2 regions of the Thermoanaerobacter siderophilus SR4 genome follow, and region 2 is predicted to be linked to the other one. Evidence: riboswitches for the same ligand, from Rfam matches in the RefSeq annotation. Region 2 holds a riboswitch; the other holds the start of a gene.
The links. A riboswitch is a leader RNA that binds a small molecule or an ion and turns the genes downstream of it on or off. The one in region 2 is predicted to bind cyclic di-GMP.
Positions count from the first base shown of each region.

Region 1 (14,811 bases), 460 kb from region 2:
AAATAGTTGAAAGGGGAACCCATGAAGAGCTTATTAAGCTAAAAGGTCTTTATAACAGCATATATGAAAAACAGCAATTAGAAGATGCAATATTAAAAGAGGTTTAAGGCGGTGATAAAATGGAATACCAACAAGAAGAAGTAATGACCAAACCTTTTGACATTAAAATAATGAAAAGGCTTTTGACATACGCTAAACCTTACTGGTTGTACATTTTTATAGCAGCTGTAGGTATACTTTTAGTAACAGCATCAAACCTTTTACGACCATACCTCGTCCAAAAAGCTATTGATAACTATATAAATAATCCTAACATTCCTAAAGTAGAAGCAATAAATGGCGTTACACATATAGGGATTTTGTATTTAATAATCATAACTGTAGCCTTTATCATAAATTATGGACAGATTTATTTGATTCAATACACAGGTCAAAAAATAATTTTTAACTTAAGGCAACAGATATTTGAACATCTACAGAGTTTATCATTATCATTTTTTGATAAAAACCCTGTAGGAAGGTTGGTGACCCGTGTTACAAACGACACTGACACTTTAAATGAATTGTACACAAGTGTTATAGCAAACCTTTTTAATGACATCTTTATAATATTAGGAATAATCATTGCCATGGTAAGTTATAATGTAAAACTTGCATTAATCAGCCTCTCTACTACTCCGTTAATTATTGGAGGAATGTACATATACAGAAAATTAGCTTCACAAGCCTATAGACTTGTAAGAGTTCGCCTTGCCAGAATAAATGCTTTTCTTTCAGAACATATAAGTGGGATGAAAATTGTACAACTTTTTGTAACAGAGCATAAAAAAAGCAAAGAATTTGAAAAAATAAATAAAGATTATTATGACGCTAACATGAGGCAGCTTACAATTTTTGCAATATTCCGTCCTTCTATGGATGTAATATATTCTTTAACTTTGGCTCTTTTAATCTGGTATGGTGGGAAAGACATAATATCTCACAAAATTGAATTTGGCGTACTTTACGCTTTTGTAAATTATCTGCAACAACTGTTTCAGCCAATTTTTGATATATCAGAAAAATATGACATACTTCAATCGGCAATGGCTTCAGCAGAAAGAATTTTTATACTTTTAGATACAAAAGAACAAATAAAGGACCCCGAAAAACCTATTCCTTTAGAAGACATCCAAGGAAAAATAGAATTTAAAAATGTTTGGTTTTCTTACAACGGAAAAGAGTGGGTATTAAAAGATGTAAGTTTTGTGGTCAATCCTGGCGAGACAGTAGCTTTTGTAGGGGCAACTGGTGCAGGAAAAAGCTCTATAATAAGCCTTTTAAGTCGATTTTATGACATACAAAAAGGAGAAATTTTAATTGACGGAATTGACATAAGAAAAGTAAGGCAACAAGATTTAAGAAAACATATAGGTGTTGTATTACAAGATGTCTTTCTTTTTACGGGAGATATTAAATCAAACATAAGACTAAACAACAAAAACATAACAGACAACGATATTTACATGGTAGCAAAATATGTAAATGCTCATCACTTTATAAAAAAACTTCCAGAAGGCTATGAGTCAAAAGTAACCGAAAGAGGCTCTACTTTGTCAGCCGGTCAGAGACAGCTTTTAGCCTTTGCAAGAGCTTTAGCTTTTAATCCAAAAATATTAGTATTAGATGAAGCAACAGCGAATATTGATACAGAAACAGAAAGGCTTATACAAGATGCATTAAAAAAACTAACAAAAGGCCGTACTACCCTTGTAATAGCCCATAGACTATCTACAATACAGCATGCAGATAAAATAATTGTACTTCACAAGGGACGCATAAGAGAAATGGGTACTCACAACGAGCTTTTGCAAAAGAAAGGTCTGTATTATAACTTATATATGTTGCAGTACAAAGACCAATTAATAGAAAAAGAAGCATAAGTAGCATACTAAGATTTATGATGGACATACTATTTTTGAGGTGATAGTATGAGAAAATACTCTAAAATAGTATGTGCCATCTTTATTTTCTTACTTTTATTCAACTTATCAGGCTGTAAAAATAAACAACAAAATAAACCTCAAAAAAAGCCTCAAACAAGTCAAAAAACAGAAGTACCAAAAGAACTATCTAAAATAGAAAAAATATAGAAAAAATAATAAAAGAAGCACAGAAAATAAAGGAAAAACCACAAAGTGATCAGGAAAAACAAAGTGATAAAGAAAAAAAGATAAAAAGGAAGAGGATAAAAAATCACCAAAGAAAACTCCTGAAGATAAATCTTGGGAAGAAATTAACAAAGCAATAAAAGATATTCATACAGATTGGAACTCATTAACTCCTTTAGTTACTAAAGAAGGAGCAAAATTAAATCTAATAAATAGTATGAGTGCCGCTATAAATGACCTTACTATTATAGCAAATAAAAAATCAAAAATTGATGTTTTGATATATGCAAATAATGTGTATAAATATATTCCTGATTTAGAAGACCTTTTTCAAACAGAGGCAACTACTGACATAAAACGATTAAAATTTTACGCTCAAGATATCGCTTTTAAAAGTGAAGTGCAAAAGTGGGAAGAAATTTCAAAAGATTTGATAGATATAAATTCTGTGTGGCAAACTTTTAAGCCAAAACTTCCTAAAGAAGCAAAAAATTCAGCTGACAAATTTGAGGCAGGAATTACTGAATTACAAAAAGCAATAAAATCTCAAAATAAAGTTTTAACTAAAATAAAGGCAGAAGTACTTTTACAAGATATAAAATCTCTTGAAAAAACTGCAAAGCCTAAAAAGTAAAAAATTACTTTTTAGGCTTTTTGTTCATCTGTAATCCTTATTTTATTGACTTCATATAATAATAATGATATATTTTAAATTAAATAAACCTGCTTTAATGCAGTATAATTGAAATATTGTCATAATTTTAGAACTTTAGAGGAGGATAATAATGGGAGTTAATGTAGCAATTGTAGGAGCTACCGGAATGGTAGGTAGGACTTTTCTTAAAGTAATGGAAGATAGAAATTTCCCAGTTGACAAACTTTATTTATTTGCTTCGTCAAAATCTGCAGGTCAAAAAATCACATTTAGAGGTAATGAATACATTGTAGAAGAACTTACTGAAGAAAGTTTTAAAAGAGACATTCAAATCGCTCTTTTTTCTGCTGGTGCAACTATAAGCAAACAATTCGCTCCAATAGCTGCTTCTCATGGCGTAGTCGTAATTGACAATTCCAGCGCTTGGAGAATGGATGAAAATGTACCTTTGGTTGTCCCTGAAGTAAATCCTCAAGACATTTCATGGCACAAAGGAATAATAGCAAATCCCAATTGCTCTACCATTCAAATGGTAGTTCCTTTAAAGCCTCTTCACGACAAATATAAAATAAAAAGAATAGTGGTATCCACCTATCAAGCAGTGTCTGGAGCAGGTAAAAAAGGTGTAGATGACCTTGAAAGAAGTTTAAGAGGAGAACCATGCCAAGTATTCCCTCATCCTATTGCAAACAACTGTATTCCTCACATTGATTCTTTCGCACCAAACGGATACACAAAGGAAGAATTAAAGATGATAAACGAAACCAAGAAGATCATGGGAGATAGTTCAATAAAGGTATCTCCAACCACAGTAAGAGTACCTGTTGCAAACTCTCACAGCGAATCTGTCAATGTAGAATTTGCAAGGCCTTATGAAATGGAAGAACTAATAGAAGTCTTAAAACATGCCCCGGGAGTTGTTGTACAAGACGATCCTCAAAATAATATTTATCCTCTTGCAACTTATGCTACAGGAAAAGATGAAGTTTTTGTAGGTAGAATAAGAAGAGATGAGACAGTTTACAGCGGTCTTAACATGTGGATTGTAGCCGACAACATAAGAAAAGGAGCGGCAACAAATGCCGTTCAAATAGCAGAACTTTTAATTAAAAATATGTGAAAGGAGAATAATTATGCCTGTTTTTAAAGGGTCAGGTGTCGCTATTGTTACTCCATTTAACGAAGAGGGCGTAAATTTTGAAAAACTTGGCGAGCTTATTGAATGGCATATCAAAGAAGGAACTGATGCTATCATCATATGTGGTACCACTGGTGAAGCCTCTACAATGACACAAGAAGAGCAACAAGCGGCAATTAAATTTACAGTAGAGAAAGTCGCCGGAAGAATACCAGTAATTGCAGGGACCGGTTCTAACAACACTGCCCATGCTGTTGAAATGAGTGAATATGCTCAATCTGCAGGTGCTGATGCTCTTTTAGTTATAACACCCTATTACAACAAAACAACACAAAAGGGATTAGTGGCTCACTTTACTGAAATAGCAAGACACGTAGACATACCTATTATTATCTATAATGTCCCCAGCAGGACATCTCTCAACATGCTGCCAGAAACTTATCTTGAATTGAGTAAACATGTAGACAACGTAGTTGGAGTAAAAGAAGCCAGTGGTGACATCGTACAGGTAGCTGAAATTGCCCGCATTATGGGTAAATCTTTTGAAATATACTCAGGAAATGACGACCAAGTAATACCAATAATGTCTTTAGGCGGCTTAGGCGTAATATCCGTCACGGCAAATATAATCCCGGCAAAAATACATGAAATGACAACCGCTTATTTAAATGGAGATATTGAAAGGGCAAGAGACATGCAGTTAGAACTTAATCCTCTAAATAAAGCCCTTTTTATAGAAACAAATCCTATACCCGTAAAAACTGCTATGAACTTAATGGGATTTAATGTAGGACCTTTGCGCCTCCCACTTGTTGAAATGAGCGATAAAAACTTAGAATATCTGAAATCTGTTCTTACAAAATACGGTTTGCTGAAGGAGGCAAATTAATGATTAGAATCATAATTCACGGTTGCAATGGAAAAATGGGAAAAGTAATAACAAAATTGGCAGCAGAAAATCCTGATTTCAAAGTCGTAGCAGGAGTAGATAAAAATACTTCTCCTCTCGACTTTCCTGTTTACAGCGATTTAAAAGATGTAAAAGAAGAAGCAGATGTAGTAATTGACTTTTCATACCATGAAGCTGTACCTAATTTAGTGAAAGCCGCTCTACAAAAGAAGCTTCCTGTAGTCATTGCCACGACTGGACTTAGTGAAGAAGAATTAAAGGTCATAGAAGAAGCATCAAAAGAAATACCGATTTTTAAATCTGCCAATATGTCCCTTGGAGTAAACATACTTATAAACCTTGTAAAAGAAGCTGCAAAAATCTTACAGCAGGATTTTGACATAGAAATAATAGAAAAGCATCACAATATGAAAAAAGACGCTCCAAGTGGCACTGCGTTAATGATTGCAGATAGCATAAACCAAGTGCTAAATGACAAAAAGGAATACGTGTATGGACGCCATACTAAAACTGAACAGAGAAAGCCAAACGAGTTAGGAATACACGCAGTAAGGGGCGGCACAATTGTGGGTGAACATCAAGTAATTTTTGCAGGTCACGATGAAGTAATCACCATAAGTCACTCTGCCCAATCCCGTGAAATTTTTGGTTATGGTGCCCTACAAGCTGCAAAATTCATAATAAATCAAAAACCTGGCTTATATACAATGGAAGACCTTGTGAAGAAAGGATGATAATTTTGAGCACAAATGATAACTTGACAAACCCTTATGAAATTGCAAAATATATCAAAGAAGCGAAAAAAACCACACCTGTTAGAGCTTACATACAAGGGAATATAGAAATTGAAGAAACCGAAGAATTAGAAGTATATGGCTGTGACAACTTTAAAATCGTCTTTGGAGAACTAGATGTCGTTGAAAAATTGATTGAAGCAAATAAAGATAAAATAAAACATTATCGCTTAGAGTACGACCGCAGAAATTCTGCAATTCCTTTGCTGGATATTAAGCATCTTGACGCGAGAATAGAACCAGGTGCAATAATTAGAGATCGAGTAAAAATAGGCAAAAACGCTGTGATAATGATGGGGGCAGTAATAAACATAGGTGCAGAAATTGGTGAAAATTCTATGATAGACATGAACGCAGTAATAGGCGCCAGAGGAATTATAGGCAAAAACGTCCATGTAGGAGCTGGAGCTGTTATAGCCGGGGTATTAGAACCCCCCAGCAGTGTACCAGTTGTGCTTGAAGATAACGTACTTGTCGGGGCAAACGCAGTTATATTAGAAGGAGTAAGAGTAGGTCATGGAGCTGTTGTAGCAGCAGGATCAGTTGTGACAGAAGATGTACCACCTAACACAGTAGTTGCAGGAGTTCCAGCAAAGATTGTAAAAATAGTAGACGACAAAACCCGTGAAAAAACAAAACTCATGGAAGACTTGCGAGGTTAAATAAAACACCCGATTTTGTCGGGTGTTTTAATATTCTATTCCGTATCTCGCTGGTATTCCTTTTTCAAAAGGATGTTTAATCGCTTTCATCTCTGTAACCAAATCCGCTTTTTCAATTATCTCCTGAGGAGCACTCCTTCCTGTCAAAACCAATTCCATCTCCGTCGGTTTCATATCTATTAACTTTAACACATCTTCCACTGTGTACATTTTACTATGTATTGCCGCCATTATCTCATCTAAAATTAAAATATCGCACTTTTTGTTTTGGAGGACATCTACAACAAATTCATAGGCTTTCTTCATATCTTCAGCAAGAATCTTCTTTTCCTCTTCATTTAAACTCCAAAAAAACTTTTCTGTTGATTGAAACCTAAAAACCTTGAAATTTTCAATATTCTTAAGTGTATGCAACTCCCCTGTATCCGTGCCTTTCAGAAATTGTACCATATAAACTTTAAAGCCTCTTCCCACCGCTCTTATGCCAAGTCCAATAGAAGCCGTCGTCTTTCCTTTGCCATCTCCAGTATAAACTTGTATAAGTCCTCTCTCCAAAACTCATTCCCCCTTGTGTCCTCTGTTATTTCCATTCTAACTCTTTTGTAATTCTTTTTCAACCACTTCCATTCTCGTAATAGAAACCTCATAAGCGACCTTTGTAACCACTTCATCGCCCAGTTTTTTTTGGTATTCCCTACTCTGTACTCTTCCCCATAAACGTATACGATCTCCTATTTCTAACTTTTCAGAAAACCTTGCATTTCTTCCCCACGCTATGACAGGTATGTAATCAGATTTGTTATAAGGCCTATTTACCGCAATTAATAAATCAGTTATCTCTCTCCCAAAAGGAGTAGTTCTATAAACAGGTTTTTTACAAATAAAGCCGTCCAAAAAAATTTCATTTGGATTTTTTACTACTTCCTCCTCAGGTATCGTCATTATGTCCCGGGCAAATATGGTCAAAATTAATTTATTTTTCCCTTCTTCTGGAGATTTCCTATTATAAGACCTCAATTGCCCTTCAATCTTTACCCTTGTGCCTACCTGTAAATTCATACCTTCAAACAGGCGGTTAGAAATAGTAACCGGAAGATAATCCTTTGTTTCACTCAATCTTGGCACTTCCAAAATAAAATTAAAAAATTCTTCGCCATATAGTTCATGACTGTACTCTAAATCAGTAAAAATTTTTCCTACAACTACAACTACGTTGTTCTCCAAAAAGTTGCCTGCCATGTGTTCACTCTCCCCTTCCCCTTATGTGTCCTTCTAAAAATATATATTAAAATTGGAAAGCATTTATGACAGGTGGCAAAAGTAATCGTTAAAATTATCTTCAAAAAATTTATCACCGCCCACTATTCTCAAAGGTTTTAACCACATTTTGTATATCTTTAATTTCATATCCTAAAATTAATAATACAGTTATTACAAATAATGAGTTATATATATTATACTGTCCAGGAACTTTTATTTCAACAGGTATTTCCATTGGCTCTATCAATTTGCCCTTTAAATTAAAAAAAGTCCTTTGTACGCAATAATTAAATTCATAACCTTCATCTTCATAAGATATTGAAGAAGCAGTAATGGAAGATTTTGGATTTAAACCGCATGTTATAAGGGTAGAATTTATTCCCTGTGCAAAGAGTTTATTTGATAGCTCATCATCTGCATTTGTTATTATAATACCGCTCGGAAAATTATAAATATAATTTTTTAACTTGTGAAAATCCTCATCACATAGAATATCAGAGATAATTAAAATATCTGCTCTCTCTTTATAATTCTTTAACTCTTCTATCACAATTTCTTTAGAATGTACACAGTAGGATAAAAATTTTATAATAGAACTTTTTTCTGAACTTCCTCCTACAAATATATGTACCATATAATCAGCTCCTATTTTTAATGCTATTCTTATTCTTTTACAAAAGTAAAATTTTATAATGTAAAATATATGCAATATAGGAAGGCTTCTGCCTTCCTATATTGCAAACCAGTGGTGTCCTATCACATTTGTAATTGTCCTTGTCCATATCCACCAAGAAGTTGAAGTAGCTGGATTGAAGAAGTATAGGGCTCCTCCTGTTGGGTCCCATCCGGCTAAAGCTGCATCTGCTGCTTTAAAAGCTGTAAGGTCAGGTTCATGATTGAAAAATTCACCATTCGTTACAGACTCAAAAGCATCTGGCTGATATATAACTCCTGCTACAGTATTTGGGAAAATACCGCTTTTTACTCTATTCAAAATCACCGCACCTACAGCGACCTGACCCTCAAAGCTTTCTCCACGAGCTTCAGCATAAATCATTTTTGCGATTAAATATCTGTCAACAAGATAATTGTAATAAGCACTATTTTCATCTACTGGCACCACTAATTTTTCACCAGGATATATCAAATCGCTCCAATTCCCATTTGCCTGTTTTATGTTATTTACATCACTACCATACCATTTCGCTATTAAATACAATGATTCACCTTTTGAAACAACGTGGATTTTGTCGTAAGCGTACGCCGAAGTAATTCCTCCAAATAGCATTATAAATATCATTAAATATACTACAGCAATTTTCAAAATTTTATTCTTCATCATGAGTTTCCTCCTTTCTATTGTTGCGCAATAGCAGGAGTTAATTCGATTACAATTATAAACTCTCGCATCAATATTGTCATCCTTTGTATTTCCCGATAATTCTCCGTTAATTAAAAATATCTCCAGAATGATATATTATAGTGATATATTCTTAGATATACTAATCTATGGATGATTCCCATTTTTCCCAAAATTATCACCCAACATAATTTCAAATATTTCTACTATTCCTTTTTCTTTTAACTCATTATACTTCATAGCAATAAACTCATAAAAATCATATTTGTCTATTTCCCTTTCAATTTCAGAGGAAATGATTAAAAATTTATCAAAATTTATCGTTTTACTTTTCCCTACATTAAAATAAACGGAGGGCAACAGAGTAAGATCAATTTTTAAAAAATTTCTCTTCGTTTCGTAATTCATTAAAAAAGCTTTAGAACAAAGCAATTGAATGATAGATTTTAATTCTCCAATATTTCCCTCATACTGCAAAGACAAAAGTAAAGAAATTAACTCTGGATGTACAATAATATTTAAGTTTAGCCGTTTGGCTTCTTCTTTAAAAAGGTAAACAATTATCTCAATTTTCTCGTTTAGAGGCCTTCCCTCAAAAGATGGCAGTTGGATGATAACTGGTATTCGTCTCATAAAAGTTTTTAAAAGAAAAGAATCAGGTTTTTCTGTAGTAGCTGCTACAATCATTAAGTTAGCCGTTCTTTCAACAGTATCTCCTAATCTCCGATATACTCCTTTGTCAATAAGATAAAATAACATTTCTTGGCCTTCTGGAGGTAATCTGTGAACCTCGTCAAGGAATAATATCCCTTTATCGGCTTTTTCGACTAAACCTATCTTATCTACATCAGCTCCAGTATAGGCTCCTTTAACATGTCCAAACAAATGAGACATAAGAAGTTGAGGATTGTTATAGTAATCCGCACAGTTTAATACTTCAAGAGGTCCTACCCTACCATTTTGAAGACTGAATTTGTACATCATCTCTGCGAAAAAAGATTTACCAGAGCCAGGCGGTCCTATGATAAGAGTGTGGAGCCCATAAGGAGGATATAATACAGCTGCTTTGGCCTGTTCTATTTGTCCTTTGAGGCTGCCATCATGTCCTATTATATTTTCAAAAGCACATTCTTTTTCTTTCCTTAAGTTTAAAAAATCAATTAAGTCTTTTAGAAGCATTTCTTCCTTAACCTTATTCCCTAAAAAATAAGCCAATCTATTTTTTTCAATATAATACACAGGTTTTGAAATAATTTTAACTATTTTCCCTTCTCTTACAAGATGATTTAAAATAAAAGACACATTTGGTCGAGCCATTTTTAGCAATTGTGCTACTTCTTCTGTAGTGATTCCACCTTTTCTACTTATCAAAAATTTTTGAATATCAAATTCTTTACTTTTTTCTACAATAATATTATAAATTTTTTCCTTATTAGTCATATAAAACACCACTTCCTTAATTAATAAACCTCCTACCAAAAGGCAGGAGGTTATATATAAATGTTGGTAGCCCGGCTATCATAGCAAAACTGTTGCATTAGACCCGTAGCTTTGCGTCCCCGCCTTTCGACGAGTTTGCCTTTTTCAACAAAAATTTATCTAATTTTCCTATATTACTATTTCGACATAAATATGAATTTTCCTTCTATTTTTAAAAAAGATTTTTTCTACATAATTCGTTAAATTTATACTAATTTCTAAATGTATGTGTTTTATGCATTCTTTTGTGTATCAAAAATGTGTATAAAAAATTATACACATTAAAAACTTTTATTAATTTTGTCTATATACAGTAAATTGGCATAAAAATTGCTTGAGTTTTATTATAGAAAATAAATCTTACAGAAAGGAGATGATGAATAGAAGAAAGAAACAGTTTCACTTAGCGACTAGAAGGGCTGACTTAAATTTTAAAAAATATTAAATTTTTAAGGAGGTAAGAAAAAATGAAGAGCCGACAAACATTAAAAGCTTTACTGGCTTTTGTGTTAATTGTAGCTTTAATGTCGCTAAGTGGAGTATTAGTCCAAGCTCAGCCCAACTTAACAAACTTATCTGGCGACTCTCCAACAAAAAATTACTCGCCTCAAATTCAAAAAGTTTTAATGCAAGATTCTAACAAAAACAAAATCTTTGATAACTTGGAAGCAAAGCTTCCTGATAAGCTTGACAGTGCGGAATTCCCTGTCATAATAACCTTCAACAAAAACATAGATGATAACGAACTATTAAATATTTCTAAATCCATTGGAAAGTTTAATATAAAGCATAAATACAAAATTATTCCAGGAGTTGCTGCTACTTTAACTAAAGGACAAATAAACGCTTTGTCAAAATTAGATATAGTAAAGCAAATTGAGTATGACGAGCCTGTATATGCGACATTAGACACTGCAACAAAATGGTTTGGCGTTACAAAAGCGAGAAGTGACTTTGGCGTAACTGGAGACAAAGATGGTAATCCTTCCTCTTACTCCAAGAATGATATAGTAATAGCAGTTATTGATACAGGTATTGATGGATCCCATGTTGACCTTGCTGGTGGCAAAATAATAGGATGGCAAGATTTTGTAAACGGTAAAACTACCCCTTACGATGATAATGGACATGGAACTCATGTAGCAAGCATTGCGGCAGGCACTGGGACAGGGAACAGCCTTTATACAGGTGTTGCTCCTGGTGCAGCTTTGGTAGGAATAAAAGTACTCGATTCAAATGGAAGCGGAAGTATGAGCACTGTAACTGCAGGGATTGACTGGGCTGTTCAAAACAAAGACGTATATGGAATTAAAGTCATAAATTTAAGCCTTGGAACTTCTACAAGTTCTGATGGAACTGACTCTACCTCATTAGCAGTAAACAGCGCCGTAAATAGCGGAATTGTAGTAGTAGTTGCAGCTGGAAATTCAGGCCCTGCAAGGTACACCATAGGATCACCTGGTGCAGCAGAAAAAGCCATAACCGTTGCAGCAATGGCGGATGTAGGAGAACTTGGATTCAACCTTGCAAGCTTCTCCAGCCGTGGTCCCACAGCTGACGGAAGGATAAAACCTGACATTGCAGCACCCGGATACAATATAACTGCCGCAAAAGCAAACTCTATAAATGGTTATGTGACATACAGTGGCACAAGCATGGCAACACCTTTTGTAGCAGGTACAGTAGCCCTTATGCTCAATGCAAATATAAGCCTTGCACCACTTGATGTAAAAAATATAATAATGACTACTGCAAAAAGTTGGGGGCCTCCAAGCAAAAACATTGACTATGGTGTAGGAAGATTGGATGCATATGAAGCAATTAAAACAGCTGGAAATTTCACAGGAACTAATATATCTGTGCCAAACCACTATTATGCTAAAGATTCACTCCCTGGGTCTCGTTACAGTGACATTTGGACATTTAACGTGACAGACACATCATATCCTATTGCAATAACTTTCATAATACCTGATTGGGCAAACTATAACCCTGATTTCGATATATACCTCTATGACCCCACCGGTACTCTTGTTAAAAGTTCAACTGGAACACAAAGGCAGGAAACAATAACATATATTCCGACACAAACGGGAACCTATTATATCAAAGTATATTCATATAGAGGCAGTGGAAATTATTACTTTGATTTAAGTACGGGCGGCGGTTCACTCACCCTTTCAAATAACGATATATAAAAATTAAAGAAGTATGGTGCCGATTGGCTCCATACTTCTTTAATTTTTGCGACTTTCTACTTTATTTTCTCCTTTTTCAAGTAAAATTTTTTCGTCAAAGTAGTAGATTTCTATAGGCTCTCCTTCTAATAGTACAAACACAACATTTTCTTTGGTTAATTTGACATTTATTTTTCTACCTTTGTATCTCACATTAAAAGAGAGCAAATTCCATTCTTTTGGCAATCTCGGTTCAAAATGCAGTTCATTTGTATAAACCCTCATTCCACCAAAGCCATTCACAACTGCGCTCCATGTTCCCGCCATAGAAGCAGCATGAATTCCGTCCTTAACATTGTCATTGTAGTCGTCCAAATCCATTCTTGCAGTCATCATAAAGTATTTATAAGCTTTGTCAGTATATCCTATTTCATTGGCTAGTATGCTAAATATAGCTGGCGACAAGGAGGAGTCGTGAGTGGTAATAGGTTCATAATAATCGTAATTCTTTTTAAGTTCATCTTTAGTAAATTTTTCTCTCTGTAAAAACATCAAAAGCAACACATCAGGCTGTTTACATATTTGATATCTGTAAATATTTAGGTAATGCCAGTGCAACAAAAGTGGAAATTGATCTTGTGGTATTTCATCCACTGTTATCCTTTCTTTATACAAAAAGCTGTCATCCTGTGGTATAATATCAAGTTCTTTTGAATAAGGAAGGTACATATTGTCAGCAGCTTTTTTCCACGCATTAATTTCTTGATCTTTTAGATTTAACTTAGAAGCAATTTTTTGGTATTTCTCAGGCACTTCTTTTTTCATTTTATTTGCAATATCATAAGCGTATTCCAAATTCATCTTTGCCATGTAATTAGTATAGGCGTTATTATCAACCAATGCAGTGTACTCATCTGGACCAGTTACACAGTTTATGCAAAATTTATTGTCTTTAAGAGGAATATACGCCCCTAAATCTTCCCAAAACCTTGCTGTCTCAAACACTATTTCACAGCCATAGTCATAAAGAAAATCCACGTCATTCGTCGCTTCTACATATCTTTTCAAAGCATAAACTATATCAGCATTTATGTGATACTGTGCCGTACCAGCTGGAAAGTAAGCAGAACATTCAGGACCATCTATCGTTCTCCAAGGATACAAAGCTCCTTTGTGACCTAATTCCTTTGCCCTGGATCTTGCTGCATCCAAAAGATTATACCTGTACATTACCAAAGCTTTTGCAATTTCAGGCTTTGTATAAAGAAAGAAAGGCATTATATAGATATCAGAATCCCAAAAATAATGGCCTTCATAACCTTCTCCAGTCAGCCCTTTTGCTGCAATATTTGTCTTTCCATCTCTTCCGACAGATTGAAGTAGATGAAATTCATTAAAGCGTATGCCTTGCTGCAGAGCTTTATCTCCTTCTATGATTACATCAGCATCTTTCCAAAAAGAATTCAAAAATTCTTCCTGCTCTTTTTCTATCGTTTCAAAGCCGTCATTTTTGGCTTTTTCTATTTCTTCTAAAGCAAGAACAACTAATTTATTTTCATCAAAATCCTTTGAAGTGTAATAGGAAATAAATTTATTCAATGTGTATGAGGTGCCTTTTTCAGCCTCTAGATCTACAATTACTTTTACTCCATCTTCTTCTAAACTATTTGAGACTTCATATTTACTATCTCCCACTAATACATTGTCTATCGCGCAAACATAGGAGAAATTACTCTTTTGCGTCTTTTGAACAATCCACCCTTTTAAACCCTCTACACTTTTATCTATAGTCTTTAAAACCTTTCCTTTTAAATTTGACCCTACTCTTACATCTTCACTATCATTTATATTTGAAACATTTCCGTCAATAGCGGAAACAAATCTAATTTTTCCGGTAAAATTTACAGGTTCCACAGTAAAAGAAATCGCCGCTAAATGTTGTCTATTTAATGATACAATTCTCTTTATTTTTACCTCTAAAATTTTTCCTGTAGGGGATTCCCATTTTACTTTTCTTTCTACAAAACCTTTCTTCATGTCAAGTACTCTCTCATAAAAGAGGATTTTCCCTTGTAACAAATCAAACTTTTCCCCATCTACATATAATTTTATTATTTTACTATCAGCCACATTTAACATCGTCTGCCCTATTTTTGCAAAACCATATCCCCCTTCAGGGTAAACTATATCGTGTATTTCATAAAATCCATTGATATACGTCCCATT
Region 1 covers NZ_CM001486.1:1,879,007-1,893,817, reverse strand. Annotated here, with positions in the region: gene THESIDRAFT1_RS09275 (ABC transporter ATP-binding protein) at 1-107, shown strand, start outside; gene THESIDRAFT1_RS09270 (ABC transporter ATP-binding protein) at 120-1,922, shown strand; partial or broken gene THESIDRAFT1_RS14775 (hypothetical protein) at 1,971-2,784, shown strand; gene THESIDRAFT1_RS09260 (aspartate-semialdehyde dehydrogenase) at 2,936-3,925, shown strand; gene dapA (4-hydroxy-tetrahydrodipicolinate synthase) at 3,939-4,832, shown strand; gene dapB (4-hydroxy-tetrahydrodipicolinate reductase) at 4,832-5,587, shown strand; gene dapD (2,3,4,5-tetrahydropyridine-2,6-dicarboxylate N-acetyltransferase) at 5,584-6,309, shown strand; gene THESIDRAFT1_RS09240 (cob(I)yrinic acid a,c-diamide adenosyltransferase) at 6,337-6,864, opposite strand; gene THESIDRAFT1_RS09235 (single-stranded DNA-binding protein) at 6,901-7,548, opposite strand; gene THESIDRAFT1_RS09230 (Mur ligase family protein) at 7,661-8,203, opposite strand; gene THESIDRAFT1_RS09225 (cell wall hydrolase) at 8,300-8,908, opposite strand; gene THESIDRAFT1_RS09220 (sigma 54-interacting transcriptional regulator) at 9,077-10,369, opposite strand; cyclic di-GMP riboswitch class I at 10,432-10,519, opposite strand; gene THESIDRAFT1_RS09215 (S8 family serine peptidase) at 10,876-12,606, shown strand; gene THESIDRAFT1_RS09210 (glycoside hydrolase family 65 protein) at 12,646-14,811, opposite strand, start outside.
Region 1: it holds a riboswitch for cyclic di-GMP, as region 2 does, so the genes downstream of both, THESIDRAFT1_RS09220 (sigma 54-interacting transcriptional regulator) here and gspE (type II secretion system ATPase GspE) in region 2, are expected to answer to the same signal.

Region 2 (14,811 bases):
CGGAGGAAATAATGAAATATTGATGTACGTGCACCATTTTAAATAAAACACATATAATAGATGTGTAATGTTGAAAAAAGGGGTGGCGGCAATGTGGGAAGTTGTTGTTGCAATTTTGGCATCAATTGTAAAGGAAATCTTAAATCTTGGTTACTTGACAAACACCAACTCTTTTCCCAATCCACTTACTCCAGAAGAGGAAAAAAAATATTTAGAAGCTTATAGAAACGGTGATGAGGAAGCGAGGAATATTTTAATAGAGAGGAACTTGAGATTGGTAGCCCATGTAGTAAAAAAATACAGTGGAACTGGTAAAGATATAGACGACTTGATATCTATTGGAACAATAGGGCTTATAAAAGCAATTTCTACTTTTGATTCTTCAAAAGGTACTCATCTTGCCACATACGCAGCAAGATGTATAGAAAATGAGATACTTATGTCTATAAGAGCAGAAAAAAAGATGAAAGGGGAGGTTTTTTTACAGGATCCTATTGGAGTAGATAAAGAAGGCAATGAGATATCTTTGATGGATGTACTTGGCACAGAGGAAGATGAAATATCAGAGCAAGTGGAGAAAAAACTTCAAATTAAAAAGTTGTACAGTAAAATGAACAGCGTTTTAAAAAATAGAGAACGGTTAATTATAGAAATGAGGTATGGTCTGTACAATGGGAAAGTGAGGACTCAAAGAGAAATAGCAAAGATGCTTGGTATATCTCGTTCCTATGTCTCAAGGATTGAAAAGAAGGCTTTAAATAAGCTTTTTAAAGAGCTTTCCATGTAAAACTGTTTGTATTGACAGTTTATTTTTTTTATTATATAATTTTAACAAAATGAGGTGAACATATGTATGAAAAGTTGATTCCTGATATGATAGTGGAAAATATTTATCAAATTGATTTGGATTTTTTAAAAGAAAAAGGAATTACTAGTCTTGTCTTAGATATTGACAACACATTGGTACCTCAAAAATCAAAATTTCCTGATAAACAAACTATCGAATGGTTGGAAAAAATGAAAGAAGAAGGATTTAAAATTTGCCTTATTTCAAATAACACTAAAAGGCGAGTGAATGAATTTAAAGAAAAAGTTGGTGTACCTGGAATAGCTTGGGCTATTAAACCGAGAAAAGGAGCTTTTAAAAAGGCTTTAAAGATTTTAGATGCTAAGCCTAATGAGACTGCTTTGATAGGAGACCAAATATTTACTGATATTTTTGGGGGAAAAAGAGCAGGCTTATATACTATTTTAGTAAAGCCTTTATCGAAAGAGGAATTAGGATGGACTAAGCTTATGAGAAGGGCGGAAAGACATGTACTTAAAAGGATTGAGGAATATGAAAATTAATGCAAATACTAAACTGTATGGTCTTATAGGCCATCCTGTAGAACATAGTTTATCACCTTTAATACATAACTATGCTTTTAATTCTTTAGATTTAAATTGTGTCTACACTGCTTTTGACGTTTTGCCAGAAAAACTTGAAGATGCAGTAAAAGGAGCCAAAGCTTTAGGAATAAAAGGATTTAATGTGACTGTGCCACATAAAGAGAAAATAATTAAATACCTAGATGTGGTCTCAGAAGAAGCATTAAAAATTGGCGCAGTCAATACTGTAGTCAATGAAGGAGGAATATTAAAAGGATATAATACGGATGTCTATGGCTTTATAGACTCATTAACAGAAGTAGGAGAAAAAATTGAAGGGAGGAAAGCTGTTGTTTTAGGAGCTGGTGGGGCTTCTAAGGCAGTTTGTGTTGCTCTTGCTCTAAAAGGGATAGATTCGATAATAATTGCCAATAGAAGTGTTGAAAGAGCAAAAGATTTGTCAGAATATATTAAAAGGGAATTTAAGATTCAGTGCGATTACTGTAGTATAAATGAAGTAGAAGAAATACCAGAAATAGACATGCTTGTTAATACTACAAGCATGGGAATGTATCCAAATGTGGAAGATTCACCTGTTAGCGAAAGAGTGGTTTCAAAAGCTAAATTTGTATATGACCTTATTTACAACCCTTTTGAAACTACTTTTTTAAAACATGCGAAAAAGAATGGAATAAAGTATTCTAATGGACTTTTTATGCTACTTAATCAAGCTAATTATTCTTTCAAGTTGTGGACAGGGGAATTTTTCGACAAAAATTTGGTATACATGTATTTAAAAGAAGGAATTACGCATAATTTGTAGAATATTTTATAAAGAGTAGATGAAGTGAGGCTATATGTGGGCACTTTATGCCTCACGGATACAGTGGTGCAACCGGCTTATGTCGGCTTTATTATTTTTGGAGGTATATTTTATGGCCAAAAAAAAGCTAGGAGAGCTTTTAGTTGAGGTAGGGCTTATAACAGAAGAACAACTAAAGCACGCAATAGAAGTTCAGAGCAAAACAGGAGAAAAGTTAGGAAAAGTTCTCATTAAATTGGGGTATGTTACAGAAAGCCAAATACTAGAGGCTTTAGAATTTCAATTAGGTATTCCACATGTAGATTTGCAAAAATACTATATTGACCCAGATGTGGCAAAATTAATTCCCGAAGCTGTTGCTAAAAGACATACTATTATTCCTATAAAAAAAGATGAAGATGGTATATTGGTAGCAATGGCAGACCCTCTGAATATTTTTGCACTAGATGATGTGAGAATCATTACGAAACAAAATGTAAAGCCTTTAATTGCTTCTGAAGGAAGTATCTTAAAAGCCATAGATAGAATTTACGGAAGAGAACAGGCAGAAAAAGCAGTACAGGATTTTAAAAAGGAGTTTCAAAGTGAAAGTCAAGAAGAGCTGCCAGATGAGATTCTTGAAGAAGTACAAAACGCGCCTGCTGTACGCTTTGTAAATTCTATAATTGAGCAGGCAATAAAAAATAGGGCTTCAGATATTCACATTGAACCTACTGAAAAAGACCTTAGAATTCGATTTAGGATAGATGGACAATTAACAGAAGCTATGAGGACTATAAAAAGTACCCATGCCCCTGTTGTGACAAGAGTAAAAATTATGGCTAATATGAACATCGCTGAAAGAAGACTTCCTCAAGATGGCAGATTTGATTTTACTACAGGTGGTAAAAATATTGACATAAGAGTTTCTTCGTTGCCCACTGTTTTTGGAGAGAAATTGGTATTGAGGCTTTTAGACAAGGAAAATTTTATAATGACAAAGGAGCAATTAGGTTTTGAAGAAGAGGATCTGGTGCTCTTTGATAAACTTATCAAAAGGCCTAATGGCATTGTGCTTTTGACTGGTCCTACAGGTAGTGGGAAAACCACCACTCTTTATGCAATGCTGAGAGAGCTTAACAAACCCAATGTTAATATAATAACTGTTGAGGACCCTGTTGAGTATTCCCTTGAGGGAATAAACCAGGTACAAGTTAATGAAAAGGCAGGCCTTACCTTTGCGACTGCTCTTAGGTCAATTTTGAGGCAAGACCCTGATATAATTATGATTGGAGAAATTAGAGATACTGAAACTGCTGAGATAGCTATTCGTTCTGCCATAACAGGGCACTTAGTCCTTTCCACTTTGCATACAAATGATGCGGCGGGAGCGGTGACTAGGCTTATAGATATGGGTATAGAGCCTTATCTTGTATCTTCTTCTGTAGTAGGGGTTATTGCTCAGAGATTGGCGAGAAAAATATGTGATAACTGTAGAATTTCTTATAAAGCTTCCAAAGGTGAAAAAGAGCTATTGGGAATTTCAGAAAATGAAGACATTACTTTATACAAGGGGAGAGGGTGCCCTGTTTGTAATAAAACAGGCTATAGGGGAAGAATTCCTATATATGAGATAATGACTGTTACTTCTGATATTAGAGAGCTTATAAATGCTAAGGTTTCCTCTGATGTTATTGGAGCTCAGGCTGTAAAAAATGGCATGAAAACTTTACGAGAAAGTGCTAAAAGACTTGTATTACAAGGAAAAACTACAATTGATGAAATGATAAGACTAACTTACGAGGAATGAGGGATATGGATACAAAGGAACTTTTAAAATTAGTAGTTGAAAGAAAAGCTTCAGACTTGCATATAACGGTTGGAGTACCTCCAGTTCTTAGAATTAATGGCTATTTAGAAAAATTAGAAGGGGAGCCTTTTACCCCTGGGCAGACTGAAGAAATAGTTAAGGATTTATTGACAAGTGAGCAATTGAAAAAGTTAGAACAAAATGGAGATATTGATTTGTCCTATTCAGTTACAGGAGTAGGAAGGTTTAGAATAAATGTATACAAACAAAGGGGAAGTTATAGCCTTGCAATAAGGTCTGTAGCTTTGAGAATACCTACAATAGAGGAATTGGGACTTCCTCCAATGCTTAAAGACTTAGCTTTAAAGGCAAGAGGGCTTATATTGGTAACAGGACCTACTGGCAGTGGTAAATCTACTACACTGGCTGCGATGGTGGATTGGATAAACTCTAAAAGGACTTGTCATATTCTCACATTGGAAGACCCTATAGAATATTTACATAAACACAACAAAAGCATAGTAAATCAAAGAGAGATTGGGCATGATGCGGCATCTTACGCTTCAGCTTTAAGGGCTGCTTTAAGGGAGGACCCGGATGTTATATTAGTGGGAGAGATGAGGGATTTAGAAACCATCCAAATTGCTATAACTGCTGCTGAGACAGGCCATCTTGTTTTGTCCACTCTTCACACAATAGGAGCCGTTAAGACGATCGATAGGATTATTGATGTTTTTCCTCCCCATCAGCAGCAGCAGATAAAAATTCAGCTTTCAAATGTTTTAGAGGGAATTATTTCTCAACAGCTTATACCTAAAAAGGACAACACCGGCAGAGTAGTTGCGACAGAAGTGATGATTGCTACTCCTGCTATAAGAAATCTCATAAGAGAAGGGAAGACTTTCCAGATACAGTCGGCAGTTCAAACAGGTAGCAAGTTTGGAATGATGACAATGGATATGTCTATTTTACATCTGTTAAAAAGAGGAGTTATTTCTTTGGAGGATGCATTGACCTATTGTGTGGACCAAGAGAATTTTTCTCGCATGATATAGAGGTGATTATATGCCGTTGTATGCATATAGGGCAAGGGATATGGGAGGAAATCTCGTTACAGGGACTTTGGAAGTTGATTCAAAGGCTCAGTGCATTGATGTTTTAAAGCAAAAAAATTATTATATAATTGACATCAAAGAAGAAGTTGTAAAACAGGACATATTAGATTTTGGCTCTTTTAAAAAGGTAAAGATAAAAGATATTGCTGTTTTTTGTAGACAATTTGCTACTTTAATAAATGCAGGTATACCCATCGTGACGGCTTTGGCCACTATTAAGGAGCAAGTGGAGAATAAAAGGCTAAAAAGAGCTATAAGCGAAGTTTATGAGGAAGTTCAAAAGGGAAGGACTTTGTCTGATGCAATGAAAAAATACGGAGATGTTTTTCCTATGCTTCTTTATAACATGGTGGAAGTAGGGGAAGTGAGTGGAACTCTTGATAAAGTAATGAATGAAATGGCGGACCACTATGAGAAGGAAAATGAATTAAATCAAAAAGTAAAGTCTGCTTTGACTTATCCTCTTATTGTATCTGTTGTAGCTGTATTAGTTGTTATTTTTCTTTTGACAAATGTTTTACCTATTTTTGTAGGTATGTTTAAAAATGCTGGAGTTCAGTTGCCTCTTCCCACTCGAATACTTATTGCTATAAGCAGTTCTATATCTCAATATTGGTACTTTTACACAGGAGTAATTTTCCTGATTTCTTATTCGATTTCGAGTTTTTTGAAGACACCTGAAGGAAGGCGCATTTATGACAGAATGCTTTTAAACATGCCAATCTTTGGCCCTCTAAACAAAAAGATTTTAATTTCCAGGTTTACAAGGACTTTAGGAACATTGATAAGTGCTGGTGTACCGCTTATGAAGGCAATGGAAGTAGTAGAAAAAGTTGTGGGTAATACAGTAGTAGCAGAAGGTCTTGGGAAAGCTCAAGAGGATATAAAAAAAGGCTTACCCCTTTCAGAACCTTTAAAAAGAATTGGCATTTTCCCGCTAATGGTAATTCAGATGATAAGTATTGGTGAAAGTTCAGGTTCATTGGACAGCATATTAAATAAAACTGCGGATTTTTATGACGGAGAAGTGGATACAGCCGTGTCACAAATGACAACTCTTCTAGAGCCATTAATAATTGTTATGCTGGCGACAGTGGTAGGATTTATAGTTATTTCAATTGTCATGCCGCTGTTCCAATTATACAATTTCATAGGCCAGTGATATTGGGAAAGGGGGTGAAAAAGGATGGAATGGTTTGTAAAAGCATTAAACAAGGATGAGAGAGGTTTTACACTAATTGAATTGATTGTTGTCATTGCAATTTTAGGGATACTGGCAGCCATTGCAGTGCCAAGAGTGACAACTTCATTGTCAAATGCTAAGACTAATGCTGATGAGGCAAATTTAAAAATTTTACAAAATGCAATAGAGAGGTATTATGTTGAGCATGACCAAACATACCCAACATCATTAAATGACCTTGTTCCTAACTATATTGACAAAGTACCAAAAACTCAGGATGGAAAAGATTTTAACTACAATTCTTCTACTGGCGAAGTTACTTTACCATAACTTCAGGGCACATTTTTGTGCCCTCCTTAATATTTTTTTAGGAGGTCATTATGGAGATACTACTTTACATACTGATATTTTTATTCGGCACAATTATAGGAAGTTTTTTAAATGTGGTCATACACAGAGTGCCAAGAAAAGAGTCAATAGTCTATCCTCCTTCTCATTGCCCTAAATGTGGACATGAATTAAAAACTATTGATTTAATACCTATATTGAGTTATATTCTACTTAAAGGAAGATGTAGGTATTGTGGAGAAAAGATTTCAGCAAGGTATCCTGTTGTTGAAGTATTGACTGGAATTGTGTTTTTGATAATTTACTATAAATTTGGTTTAGATTTTAAAGCTTTTTCTTACATGTTTTTAGCTTCTATATTGATTTCAATAAGTTTTATTGATATGGAACACAAAATAGTGCCAAATAAAATAATTATTGCAGGATTTGTAGGTGCTATAATCTTTCGATTGTTAATGTACAATTATGGATTTTTGGATTATGTGTTGGGTTTAGTCTTAGGTGGAGGAATTCTCCTTCTCATCTCTTTAATTTCAGGAGGAGAGATGGGAGGAGGAGACATAAAACTTATGGCGTTAATTGGATTTTTTATAGGATGGAAGCTTACAATTTTAGTGCTTTTCCTTTCTGTAATCATTGGAGCATTGGGAGGAGCTATATTAGTAGCTTTGAAAATTAAAGGGAGAAAAGATTACATTCCTTTTGCACCCCACATTTCCATTGCATGGTTTATTTCAATTTTGTATGGGTATGAGATTCTTAACTATTATATAAAATTCATAAGAGGTTAAGCTTATGAAAAGAGAGGAAGGATTAACTTTAATAGAGCTTGTAACGGTTTTGGCAATTTTTACAGTTATAGTTCTTATAGTTATTCCTTCGACTGACTTTTTTGATGCGACAAGGTCAAATGTAAGACTTACTCTTATAGCTCATGAAGTTGTGAAGGATTTAAGATATATTCAGCACAAAAGTATTTTCGAAAGAGAAAATTTATATTTTGAAATCAAACCCGATAAGACTGGTTATTACATAAATAGATATGAGGACGATAAAAATATTAAGACAAAGGATTTGCCTAAAGGAATTATAATAGAGAAAAATATACAAAAAGAAATAAGGTTTAATCAGATGGGGGTTCCATCTACTGGAGGTTGTACAATAACTTTAAAAAATAACAAAAAAGAAATTTATATAACTGTGCTTCCTGCTACAGGGCGTATTATGATAAAGGGGAATTATTAGGAGTGATTTTATGAAGATTTTAAAGGATAATAAAGGCATGACTTTAATAGAGGTACTTGTCTCAATAGCTATATTTGCAATAGTGGCAATACCTCTTTTGGGCATTTTTAGTCAATCTGCTATAACTTCTGCTAACTCTAAGATAAAGACAAAAGAAGCTACAATTGCACAGACAATTGCAGAAAACATAAAGGCGGGAATTGTAAAAGACAAGGCAGACCTTGCCAAAGTAGTAACTGACTTTGAAAAAGAAGGCTTTATAGCCTATGTAGAACAGCAAACCTCTACAGCGGAAGTTTCTCAGTATCAAATAAAAGTAGGAAAAATTGGTTCAAACACTCCTATGTATACCCTTTATGTTATGGCGCCTGCAACGGAAATTACTTCTTATGTTCCTGTAGAAATACCTTCTGAGGAAGACCCAAGTGGAGGCGGTAGCAGTAGTAATGATGCAATAAAGCATGTAGTGGACCTGATAACAATAGTGATAATTGCTACATGGACTGCTTTATTTTTAGTTTTTGTGGTAATCACATTGGGTTGGAATGAGGTTACCAAAACAAAAATTTTCACTATAGCAGACACTATTGTTAACATGATAAAACAGGGAGTTACTAGTTTAAAAGCAATAGGGACAAAAGCTTCAGAAATTACTGGCGTTAAGGTTCCATGGTGGTTAAAATGGTGGTGAGAAAAGAAGAAGGATTTACCCTCATCGAACTTATCGTAACATTGGCAATACTCGGAGTGGTAATAGGAGTTTACTCTTCTTTATATTATTCGGGCTTTAAATCCTTCATAAGCACTGAAAACAGTGTAGATGTAGAGCAAAATGTCAGGTTTGCTATGAATTATATCATATCTTTATTAGAAAAAGGCCCTTCTGAAGTCATTATTATTGATAATGGCCATGGCTTATTGATGAAAGATGTGAATAATCGTGATGAGATTACAATAAAGCTAGACAACAAAAAACATGCTTTGTATATTAATGACAATGTAGGTCACGAATTAGCTGTAAAGATTTACGGATTTAATATAATTCAAAAAAATGGCAACATGATAAATATTGAAATAATTGGACAAAGTGATGATAACGGCTCAAACAGATTTTCTCTTTCTACAGACGTTTTTTTAAGAAAGAGTGGTATAAATGTTCAATGAGAGAGGTTCTGCTTTAATTTTTACTTTAATGGTAATTTTGATTCTCACAGTTTTAGCTGTAGCAATTTTAGAAGTAACTGTTACCAATTACAAAATTTCTCATGCTTATGCAAACTCTATCTCAGCTACTTATGCAGCAGAAGCTGGCCTTGAACGAGTAAAAAATGAATTTAACATAGCTTTGTTAGATGCTTATCAAGGAAAAGGTAAAGGAAAAGGGAAAGGTGAATTTTGGATAAATGTAGTTGAAAATAAAAATACAACTAAAATTCAGTATAAACAAGATGCCAAAAATTTATTAAAGGAGTCATTTGGACTTGACATCCCAGTAGGGGAGTGGATTTCACTGGGTGATTCAGGACAAGAGTATAAAATTGACAGTATAGAAATGGTTCCTCCTTCAATTAAAGCTTTTGAAAATGAAGGAACTCAAGTTTTAAACTATAAAGTACGTGCATGGACGGAAGGTAGGATGAACAAAATCGTACGTTACGGTTATGCGGAGATTACATTTAATATTAATGTAAATATTACGAAGATGGGTTCTGATAAGAGTGCGAATTATAAGGTGATTCTTAGTGGTAATGCATCACAGTCTCCACCTATAGTAGATAAGTGGATAATTGATTCAATTCCACAAACACAATAAAAATAAGGAGAGGGTTTTTATGCATCTTAAAAATTACATGGAAGACGCTGTTGACCAAATGATGGATAAGGTTTTGAAAGATTTAGACGTTTGTAAATGCGACAGGTGTAGAATGGACATAAAAGCTTTAGCACTTAACAATTTACCTCCAAAATATGTTGTATCAGAAGAAGGAGAACTATATGTAAAGACAAATGAGTTAGCCAGGCAATTTGAGGTAGACATAATAAAAGCTATAACAATGGCTGCTATTAAAGTGAATAACAATAAGCGCCATTAGGAGGTAAAAAATGCTTGGAATTGAAATAGGGAATTTTAATACAAAATTATTAGTTGGAGAAAAAAAGAATAAATTCTTTGGTAAAAGGTTAATGATAAATACGCCTTCTAATGTGATAACTAATGGTAAAATTATTGATATAAATTCATTGGCAGATGTAATTAATGAGACTTTGAAAAGGAACAATATCAAAGAAAAACAAGTGTGTTTTACTATTTCCAGCTCAAATAATATAATAAGGGATTTAGAATTGCCACTAATGAAAGAAGAGGAAGTCGAAAAGGCCTTATACTATGAGATTGAGCAATACATCCCTGATTATGAAAATTATGTAATAGATTATAGATATTTACCTAATATTGCGGAGAAAGATAAAATGATTAGAGTACTGATTGCCTCTTCTCCTAAGGATATAATAGAAAAATATGTTAAATTAGCAGAGATGTTAAAATTAAAATTAGAAGCCATTGATATTTATAGCAATTCAATTTATAAAGCTTGTAAAAAGGTGAATTTAGCTGAAGGAATAGTGTCAGTTGTAGATATAGGGGCAGTTGTTACCAATGTGACGGTGATTGATAACGGAAATTACATTTTTAGTAGGAGCATAGAGTTTGGTGGAAATAAAATTACACAAATAATTGCGAATGCCTTTAATATAGATTTTCAAGCAGCAGAAGAATATAAAAGGGCAAAAAAATTTATTGGAGAAGAAAACTATAAGGATATAGAAGATACTATACTTTTATCCTTTTCGGAAGTGTTTCAACAGCTAAGCAGAATATTTGATTTTTATTATGCCACATATCATAAAAATATACAAAAAATTATCATGTTAGGTGGTACTTCTAAACTTTTAGGATTGAGAGAATACGTGGAAGATTATTTTAGGATACCTACTTTTGTGATAGAAACAGAAGATTATTTATACTTTTTACCTGTTTATGGATGCCTTTTAAGGGGGGAATAGGTTGAAGGATATAAACCTCATACCAGCTGAACTAAAGGAACAAAAAATGCGAAGAAAAAAACAAATATCCCGTCTTTTTTTTGTGTTTGTTTTAACCACCGTTATTTTTGCCTTAATAGCTTTTCCACTGGTATATATCAATAAATTGTATCAAGACTTAAAATACGCAGATAATGAATTAGGTAAATTTAAAGACATTTCTCAGTTGCAGCAAAATGTAAAAGATTTATCCGCTTATATAGAAAAGAAGAAAAGCTTAATAGAAAAATTGAAAAAGCAAAAAGTGGATGCAGTAGGTATATTGCAAAATTTAGCCTCAAATATACCTGAAAAAGTATCTATTGATTCTTTGAAATATGAGAAAAATATTTTGGAAATAGATGGACAAGCACTTTCAGAATCTGATATAGCAGCTTTTATGCTTAACCTAAGAAGTATAAGTTATGTAGAAGATGTGAAAGTGATATCGGTGGATTTGACAGATAAAGGCCTTCTAAAATATGTTTTACAAGTAAAAATCAAGGTGGTATCATAGATGAAGCTTACAAGAAGAGAAAGAGTATTAATTTACTTTGCTGTCATACTCGGATTTTTTGCACTTTATTATCAATATTATTTAACTCCCAAAATTTTAGAAATACGAAATTTATCTATTGAATTAAAAAATAAAAGACAAATTTTAGAACAAGTAACTGCTTTAAACAATAAAAATTTAAGAGAAGGTTTAGACAAGCAACAAACTCAACTAAAGGAATTAAGCATGATTTTACCAGAAGAAAGGGATATAGAAATTTTTCTTTTTAATTTACAACAAATGGTCAATGATACAGGTGTAAAGACAAAAAGCTTAACTTTTGAAAACCAAGATCAAAGTCAAAAAGAAACTAGTAATGTGAAAAAAGAAGATTTTGTGACAATACCCGTAAATATTACTGTTTCAGGTAATTACGATGAGATTATAGCTTTTCTAAATGAAATACAAAATTCTAAGAGACTTTGTAACATTCAAAGTTTCTCTATTGAAAAAGACCAAAATCAGCACAACCTTCTTTTGACTCTACAGATCTTTATTTATTCAATGAAAGACAGTAGTGGTACTTCAATACCGACAGATTTTTTAAAAGGTAAAAGTGACCCTTTCAAGTCTCTGTATGATGATACCAGAAGTGAACAATCAAATAATGTAGAACAGCCTTCTGCTTCTCAATCTCCTCAAAACATAGATGTGAATAAGGTAATAACTGATACTATAGAAAAAGTTTTAAAAGAGAAAATACCTTCATTGCCTTAGGGAGGAAATATTCATGAAAAACATCGTTTTAACGGGTTTTATGGCTACCGGGAAAACTACTGTTGGCAAAAAAGTAGCTACCACTATGTCCTTCGGTTTTATAGATACTGATAAAATGATTGAAAAAATGGCAAATATGACTGTTTCAGATATTTTTGAAAAATATGGAGAAGACTATTTTAGGAGATTGGAAAAAGCAGCGGTTATAAAAGCAGCTCGATTAAAAAATTTTGTGATTGCTACAGGAGGGGGTGTTGTATTAAATCCTTCAAATATTGTACAATTAAGAAAAAATGGAGTTGTAATTTGCTTTACAGCGAGGCCAGAAATTATATTGAGGAATATAGGAAAGAATAAAGACAGGCCTCTTCTTATGGTGGATAATCCAGAAGAAAAAATAAGACAGCTTCTAAGAGAAAGAGAGCCTTTTTATAGGTTTGCTGACTACACTATTGATGTATCCGATATGACAATAGATGAAGTAGCAGAGGAAGTTATAAAGGCTTACATTAGACTTAAGAAAGGATGAGGGGATTGACGATAAAATTTGGACCTTCTGGGAATTCCGACAGTTTTTACAAAGAAGGGCATAAGTCTTCTCTAGAGATGCCTGAATGGCTTTATAACATGGGGCTTGATGCGTATGAATATTCTTTTTCAAGGGGAATAAAAATTAGCGAAAAGATGGCGAAAGAGGTTAAGGAAAACGCACAAAAATTCAACATAACTATTACTGTTCATGCTCCTTATTACATAAACTTAGCTACTACTGATAAAACCAAAATGGAGAATTCTAAAAGATACTTAATAGATAGTTTAATTGCGGGAAAATGGATGGGGGCAAAAAGGGTAACTTTTCATCCTGGCTCTGCGACTGAAGGGACGAGAAAAGAGGCTTTAGAGAGAGCAAAAAAAGTTTTAAATGAAATTTTAAAAGAGATGGAGGACAAAGGACTTACTGACGTAACCATATGTCCAGAGACAATGGGAAAGAAAAACCAATTGGGTACTTTAGAAGAAGTATTGGAGCTGTGCAATGTGGATAAGAGAATTATTCCTACTATAGACTTTGCCCATTTACATGCAAGAGATAATGGAAGGTTTAAGTCTATAGAAGATTATGCAGAGGTTTTGGATATTATTGAAAGGTATTTGGGAAAAGAAAGGGCGAAAAAGATACACGTCCATTTTAGCAGAATTGAATACACAGATCAGGGAGAAAAAAGGCATTGGACGTTAAATGACACTCAATACGGGCCAGAATTTGAGCCTTTGGCACAGCTTTTCTATGAAAGAAAGATGGAGCCTATTGTCATATGTGAATCAAGGGGAACTATGGCAGAAGATGCTTTAAAACTAAAAGAGATATATCTTAATGTTGCAAAAAGGATGTCGAAAGTATGAGAATTGTAGTAAAAGTTGGTACAAGCACTTTGACATATGAAAATGGTAAATTGAACTTAGAAATAATGGAGAAGTTAGTAAGGCAAATTGCTAATTTATTAAACAGAGGAGAGGAAGTAGTATTAGTAACCTCTGGGGCAATTGGAGCTGGAATGGGAAAATTAAATTTAAAGGAAAAACCTAAAACCATTCCAGAAAAGCAATCCCTAGCGGCTATAGGGCAAGGGCTTTTAATTGAGATTTATGAAAAGTTTTTTAATGAATATGGCAAAATTACTGCGCAAGTTCTTTTGACTAAGGAAGATTTTAGCGATAGAAGAAGGTATTTAAATGTCAGTTATACCTTGTCAAACCTGCTCAAATGGGGCGTTGTGCCAATAATAAATGAGAATGATACAGTAACTGTTGATGAAATTAAAATTGGAGACAATGACACTTTAGCGGCGCTGCTTGCTAGTTTAGTTGAGGCTGACCTTTTGATAATTTTGACTGACATTGATGGACTTTATAATAAAGACCCTCGAATTTATAAAGAGGCAAAAATTATAGAAATCGTAGAAGAGTTTTCAGATGAATTGTTTAAAATTGCGGGTAGTGCTGGGACAAAAAGAGGAACTGGGGGAATGTATACAAAGATTCAGGCAGCAAAGATATGTTGGAATTCAGGAGTTAAGATGATTATAGCGAATGGGAAAATTGACAATGTATTAAATAGGATAGCAAATGGCGAAAAAAATTGGCACTACATTTTTGCCTATGAAAAACCCGATAAATAGCAGGAAAATTTGGATTGCTTTTAATGCGAAAGTGAACGGATTTCTTTTTATTGATGAAGGAGCAGCGAAAGCTATTATAAAGCATGGGAAAAGTCTATTACCAAGTGGAGTTGTAAAAACTGAAGGGGATTATGATGTAGGAGACTGTGTTGCAGTGGTTGACCATCAAGAAAAAGAGATTGCCAGAGGACTTATTAATTATTCTTCAGAAGAAGTTGAAAAGATAAAAGGTTGTAAAACTCATGAAATAGAAAAGGTATTAGGTTATAAATATTATGATGAAGTAATCCATAGGAACAATCTTGTAATACTTGAAAGAGGTGAGAAGTATGGAAATTGAAGTAAAGGCGAAACAGGCAAAAGCTGCGGCAAGAAGAATGGCTGTGTTGGATGAAAATACAAA
Region 2 covers NZ_CM001486.1:2,336,451-2,351,261, reverse strand. Annotated here, with positions in the region: gene THESIDRAFT1_RS11665 (peptidoglycan D,D-transpeptidase FtsI family protein) at 1-23, shown strand, start outside; gene sigK (RNA polymerase sporulation sigma factor SigK) at 92-787, shown strand; gene THESIDRAFT1_RS11655 (YqeG family HAD IIIA-type phosphatase) at 850-1,350, shown strand; gene aroE (shikimate dehydrogenase) at 1,340-2,194, shown strand; cyclic di-GMP riboswitch class II at 2,198-2,280, shown strand; gene gspE (type II secretion system ATPase GspE) at 2,307-3,983, shown strand; gene THESIDRAFT1_RS11640 (type IV pilus twitching motility protein PilT) at 3,989-5,038, shown strand; gene THESIDRAFT1_RS11635 (type II secretion system F family protein) at 5,049-6,260, shown strand; gene THESIDRAFT1_RS11630 (competence type IV pilus major pilin ComGC) at 6,285-6,611, shown strand; gene THESIDRAFT1_RS11625 (prepilin peptidase) at 6,662-7,420, shown strand; gene THESIDRAFT1_RS11620 (prepilin-type N-terminal cleavage/methylation domain-containing protein) at 7,425-7,874, shown strand; gene THESIDRAFT1_RS11615 (type IV pilus modification PilV family protein) at 7,885-8,565, shown strand; gene THESIDRAFT1_RS11610 (PilW family protein) at 8,556-9,038, shown strand; gene THESIDRAFT1_RS11605 (pilus assembly PilX N-terminal domain-containing protein) at 9,028-9,687, shown strand; gene THESIDRAFT1_RS11600 (late competence development ComFB family protein) at 9,707-9,967, shown strand; gene pilM (type IV pilus assembly protein PilM) at 9,978-10,937, shown strand; gene THESIDRAFT1_RS11590 (PilN domain-containing protein) at 10,939-11,472, shown strand; gene THESIDRAFT1_RS11585 (type IV pilus inner membrane component PilO) at 11,473-12,228, shown strand; gene THESIDRAFT1_RS11580 (shikimate kinase) at 12,242-12,757, shown strand; gene THESIDRAFT1_RS11575 (TIM barrel protein) at 12,754-13,632, shown strand; partial or broken gene proB (glutamate 5-kinase) at 13,629-14,748, shown strand; gene THESIDRAFT1_RS11565 (glutamate-5-semialdehyde dehydrogenase) at 14,738-14,811, shown strand, end outside.